Linked DNA regions of Cellvibrio sp. PSBB006. The protein of the gene in region 1 interacts with the protein of each later gene in a pairwise test. Links are inferred from orthologs where the notes say so. Each region holds a gene or a part of one and is shown in the gene's direction. Other genes may lie near its edges.

Region 1 (2,964 bases):
GTTCACCGGAAGTGCAAGTAGCGCTGTTGACGGTCAACATCAACAAGCTGCAAGACCACTTTGCTGGTCACAAGCACGATCACCATTCCCGTCGTGGATTGATCCGCATGGTTAACCAACGTCGTAAATTGTTGGATTACCTGAAGAGCAAAAATACTGATCGTTACTCAGCACTGATTCAAAAATTGGGTCTGCGCCGTTAAGTTTGTCCCGTGCCCGCCTAGTGCGGGCACTTTTTTATTTTTTTATTCAGTTCGCAGGAGGCGGCGACAGCGGTATCCGGGTTTAGAAATATCGCGTTGGCAGGGAGCAATGACACTACTGTGTATTTTTTTAAAAGACATGTTTTTATTACAGGCGCGTAAAAAGTTAACGCAAAAGAAAGGATAGAAGAGTGAATCCGATTATTAAAAAATTCCAATACGGCAACCAAACTGTCACCCTGGAAACTGGCCGCATCGCGCGCCAGGCTACCGGTGCAGTGGTGGTTACCATGGGAGAAACTGCCGTTTTATGTACCGTTGTGGGCGCGAAAGAGGCATCGCCCGGGCAGGATTTCTTCCCGTTATCTGTACACTATATTGAAAAAGCCTACGCTGCCGGAAAAATCCCCGGCGGCTTCTTCAAACGCGAAGGTCGTCCATCCGAGAAAGAAACATTAACCTCCCGTTTGATTGATCGTCCCATCCGCCCCCTGTTTCCCGAAGGTTTCCTGAACGAAGTCCAGGTTGTTTGTACTGTTTTGTCGACTGACAAAGTGAACGATCCGGATATCGCTGCCATGATCGGCACCTCTGCGGCACTGTCAGTTTCCGGTATTCCGTTTAATGGTCCCATTGGTGGTGCACGCGTGGGCTACACCACGGAACAAGGTTATCTGCTCAACCCGAGCTTCAAGGAACTGGCTACCTCCGAATTGGACATGGTTGTTGCCGGTACCAAAGATGCCGTGTTGATGGTGGAATCTGAAGCAAAAGAATTGCCGGAAGACATCATGCTTGGTGCCGTACTTTATGCGCACCAGGAGATGCAAGTGGTGATTCAGGCGTGTGTTGAGCTGGCGCGCGATGCAGGCAAGGCGCGTTGGGATTGGCAAGCACCGGTTGTGAATGCTGATTTGAAAGCAGCGGTAGAAAAGCATTTTGCTGACTCCATCGGCGTGGCATACCGCATCACTGACAAGGCCAAGCGCTATGATCGTTTGTCAGAACTGCGCACCCAGGCTGTTGCAGAACTGGTTAATGAAGAAGCTGGTGTTTCAGCTGATGATGTTAAAGACATGTTTGGTCGCGTAGAGTCGAACATCGTGCGTTCGCGCATCGTGGCCGGCGAGCCGCGCATTGATGGCCGCGATAATAAAACAGTTCGTCCGATTGAAGTGGAAGTCGGTGTATTGCCGCGGGTTCACGGCTCTGCATTGTTCACCCGCGGTGAAACCCAGGCATTGGTTGTTGCGACTCTGGGTAATGCGCGCGATGTACAGATCATTGATGCACTGGAAGGCGAGCGTAAAGATCCTTTCATGCTGCATTACAACTTCCCGCCTTATTCTGTCGGTGAGTGCGGTCGTATGGGTTCAACCGGTCGCCGCGAAATCGGTCACGGTCGCCTGGCGCGTCGCGGTGTTGCTGCCATGTTGCCGGATCAGGATAGCTTCCCTTACACCCTGCGTGTCGTAAGTGAAATTACCGAGTCCAACGGTTCCAGCTCTATGGCTTCTGTGTGTGGTTCCAGCCTGGCGTTGATGGATGCGGGCGTGCCTTTGAAAGCACCGGTTGCCGGTATTGCCATGGGCCTGGTGAAAGAAGACAACGGTTTCGCCGTACTGACCGATATCCTCGGTGACGAAGATCACCTGGGCGATATGGACTTTAAAGTGGCCGGTACCACCAGCGGCGTTACCGCGTTGCAGATGGATATCAAGATCGAAGGCATCACCGAAGAGATCATGGAGATCGCCCTTGAGCAGGCATTGCATGCACGTTTGCATATCCTCGCTGAAATGAACAAGGTTATCTCCAAGCCGCGTTCCACTATCAGCGATACTGCGCCGCGCTTTGAAACCATCAAGGTTCATCCGGATAAGATCCGCGACATCATCGGTAAGGGCGGCGCTACTATCCGTGCAATTACTGAAGAAACCGGTTCTTCTATCGACATCGATGATAACGGCACAGTGAAGATTTATGCTGACAACGGTGAGAACCTCAAAGAGGCTATCTTGCGTATCGAGAGCATCGTGGCTGAAGCAGAAATCGGTGCGATCTATGAAGGTACCGTTGTGCGTATCGTAGACTTCGGCGCATTCGTTAACTTCCTGCCGGGCAAAGACGGTCTGGTGCACATCTCACAAATCGCCGACGAGCGTGTTAACAACGTCAGCGACTATCTGAAAGAAGGTCAGGTAGTGAAGGTGAAATGTCTGGATGTGGATCAACGCGGTCGTATCAAGCTTTCGATCAAGGAAGCTGTGGCCGACGAGAATGGTTCTGCATCAAATGTTGAAGAGGCTGCTGAGTAATCAAGCGGTTTTGCAAGATAAATAAAAACGCCCGCTCTGCGGGCGTTTTTATTTATGGGCTAAGTTTTTATTTATGGGGCTAACTTGAAACGTGTTAATGCCACGCCATAAATGGATTAAAAATACGTTGCCAACCGGTAAATTTAATCGGCGCATCCAACACTGTCAGGCAAATACAGTCTTCATTTTGTAATGCGGTCGGGCTGTGTTTGTGGCTGCCATCGCGTGCAATAAAATCACCCGCGTGATAAACCCCCAGTTCATCAGAAAAACCACCGTGCAATATCACGGTCAGCTCATGGCCTTTGTGCGTATGCACCGGCACTTTTGCTCCGGCGGTAATCTTTTGCAAGGCGACCTGAAAACCACTTACGTTAATAATGCTGGTCAAATCATATTTGCTGATTTCCCGCGTCTGCTGCTGCCAGGGCAGATTCTGTAGT
Region 2 (2,898 bases), 2.3 Mb from region 1 along the record:
CACTAAAGCTGATCGCCAGATCAAGATGCAGCAACTACGTGAAGTATCCAAGCGTGAGAAGATCCTGTTCCCGCTCGTCTTGCTGGTTCTGGTCGCTTTGTTCTTACCCAGCGCGGCGGCATTATTGGGTATGTTCTGTTTCGGCAACCTGCTGCGTGAATGTGGCGTGGTAACGCGCCTGAGTGAGACGGCCCAAAATGCGCTGATCAATATCACCACCATTTTCCTCGGGCTCGCGGTGGGATCAAAATTGGCGGCGGATAAATTTCTTGATCCCAAAACCCTGGGTATTCTCATTCTGGGGATGCTCGCCTTTGCCATAGGTACGGCTATGGGTGTGTTGGTGGCCAAATTTATGAACCTGTTGTCAAAAAACAAGATCAACCCGTTAATCGGTTCAGCAGGGGTCTCTGCCGTACCGATGGCGGCGCGGGTGTCCAACAAAGTCGGTTTGGAGACTGACCCCCACAATTATCTGTTGATGCATGCCATGGGGCCCAACGTAGCGGGCGTGATCGGCTCAGCCGTTGCGGCTGGTGTCATGATCTCTATGGTCTCCGCCATGGGCTGATGGCAGTAACGGTTTTGCGAAAGCTCTTTCCGTACACCGGGAAGAGCTTTTTTGTTTCTTCCCCCTTTATTTTGACTACTATGCTTACACCAGCATGGTGCTGAGGATTTACCTGTGGAAAATATGCCATTTGCGACATTGATCAATCATCCCCAATTGCTCAAAGCCTTGGAGAGCCTGGAGTTGGTTCAGGCCACGCCGGTGCAGGAAAAAACCATTCCGGCAATACTGGATAATAAAAACTTGCTGGTCAGCGCTAAAACCGGCAGCGGTAAAACCATCGCGTTTTTGTTGCCGGCACTGCAAAAAATATTGACTGCTGCACCATTAAATCCTGTCAGTACCCGAATCCTGATCCTGAGTCCTACGCGGGAGCTGGCACGACAAATTGTAAAAATAACCCAGCAATTGTGTCGCTTCACCAGCATTAAGGTCGCGATGGTCACCGGTGGTGACGAACTGAAATATCAAAAAGCCTTATTGCGCAAAAACCCTGAAATTTTGGTGGCGACACCGGGCCGCTTGGTGGAACACATTCGCCATAAATCGACGGATTTTTCCGGATTGGAAATCCTGGTTCTCGATGAAGCAGACCGCATGCTGGATATGGGATTAAGTGAAGACGTATTGGCAATTGCCGAGACCTGCTACCCACAACGCCAGAATTTATTATTCTCCGCAACGCTTGAGCAACGCGGACTGCGGCATTTGATCAAGCAGGTGATGCAGGAACAACCTGCCGAAGAGATTGCAATAGAGGATACCGATAACCGCATTCAGCAACAGATTGTTCTGGCCGATGACGACAAACACAAAGAAAAATTATTGCTTGCCTTGTTGGGCCGCTCGTCCTATGAAAAGGCGATTGTGTTTACCAATACAAAAATAAAAGCGGCTCAACTGGATGGTTTGTTGCGGTATAACAAATACAGCATCAGCGCACTTCACGGTGACATGACCCAGGATCAACGCAAGCGCTCGCTGGATATTTTTCGTCTGGGGCACACACGTATTTTGGTCGCTACCGATGTCGCCGCAAGAGGGTTGGATGTTGACGGGGTGGACCTGGTGATCAATATCGATATGGCTCAGAGCGGTGATGATTACACCCACCGTATCGGCCGTACCGGCCGCGCCGAAAAAAGTGGTCGCGCCGTCTCTCTGATAGCGGCAAACGAATGGAATCTTATGAGCAGTATCGAACGTTATTTAAAGGTAAGCTTCGAGCGCCTTACGTTACCGGGTTTGGTGGCCAGCTATACCGGACCCAAAAAAGTAAAAGCATCCGGCAAAGCCTCGGGCACCAAAAAGAAGAAACCGGTTGATACTAAAACACCGGTTGCCAATAAGGTTAAAGTGCGTGAGCGGGATAAAAAGAATGTGGGCAAACGCCGTGCACCCAGTGCCAATCCTGCAAGAACGGATGAGTCGGTAAGCCAGACCAAAACATTGGGTGACGGTTTTGCACCCTTGCGGCGCAAGCGCACCGATACCCACGATCTGGGTGACGAGGATTAAGTTCCCGCAATTTGTTTCTCGTCAAACATCTTTTATCAGGGCCATGATCGGCTGAAAATATTTTTGTATTGCGCATTGACCACTTTTAAATTTGGGCATAGTATCAAGTCAAGGTGGCTAAAAAGAATGCCCCTGAAAATCAACAGGTCGTTCAGATTTGTTGTGCTGGTGTCACAGGCTTGTCATGGTGAAGCTGTAGAAGTTATCCATGATAATCGGTGATTAACTCACTTATCGTTGAAAAAGGGGTGTGGGCGAAGACGCTGGAAAACACGTGTAGTTTGTGTAGAAGTTTGCGTAAAACAGAGCAGGCGTTTGTACCAGAAATTTTTGAAGAGTATTAACTATCAAGAGTTTTCTGAGTGAATCCGCCGAATGTTAACTTTGAACCTGAAGGGGATTTTAACCCATGGCGAAAAGATCTCACGCTAGACGCAATAACCATCATATGTTCACCGAAGACAATAGCTACCGAAGCTCGAAACACAAGTCATCACGAAAGCAGCGAGACGACGACAACATCGTCGAGATTAAATCCCGCTCCCAGCAAGTCGAAACCGCATACTCCCCCCCTCGCTCTCCCCAACCGCTCCGCGCCAAGAATCACGCCCAACAACAATACATCACCGCCATTCAGAATCACGCATTGACATTCGGCATCGGCCCAGCCGGTACCGGTAAAAGTTATTGCGCGGGTGCGCTGGCGGCAGAGGCATTGGAGTCCGGACGTATCGAACGGATTATCCTGACGCGGCCAGCGGTAGAATCGGGAGAAAACCTCGGCTTTTTGCCGGGCGATCTGGACCAGA

The links. Proteins that work in one complex are often made in the same cells at the same time.
Region 2: the proteins of pnp (region 1) and CBR65_RS01120 interact in binary tests that used the Escherichia coli proteins (3 or more experiments, as listed by UniProt). The link is inferred for Cellvibrio sp. PSBB006 from one-to-one orthologs.

The regions. Positions count from the first base shown.
Region 1 is NZ_CP021382.1:2,518,264-2,521,227, reverse strand. What follows is about bases 1-2,957. They hold pnp (polyribonucleotide nucleotidyltransferase), read left to right. Parts: upstream 1-394; coding sequence 395-2,521; downstream 2,522-2,957. Other genes in these bases: CBR65_RS10525 (ChrR family anti-sigma-E factor), read right to left, coding at 2,616-2,957; rpsO (30S ribosomal protein S15), read left to right, coding at 1-203. Outside these bases: more of CBR65_RS10525, read right to left, coding at 2,958-2,964. UniProt on the Escherichia coli protein: Involved in mRNA degradation. Catalyzes the phosphorolysis of single-stranded polyribonucleotides processively in the 3'- to 5'-direction. Also involved, along with RNase II, in tRNA processing.
Region 2 is NZ_CP021382.1:235,408-238,305, forward strand. What follows is about bases 1-2,891. They hold CBR65_RS01120 (DEAD/DEAH box helicase), read left to right. Parts: upstream 1-694; coding sequence 695-2,089; downstream 2,090-2,891. Other genes in these bases: CBR65_RS01115 (sodium ion-translocating decarboxylase subunit beta), read left to right, coding at 1-571; CBR65_RS01125 (PhoH family protein), read left to right, coding at 2,499-2,891. Outside these bases: more of CBR65_RS01125, read left to right, coding at 2,892-2,898. UniProt on the Escherichia coli protein: DEAD-box RNA helicase involved in the assembly of the 50S ribosomal subunit at low temperature. Exhibits RNA-stimulated ATP hydrolysis and RNA unwinding activity. Acts before DeaD.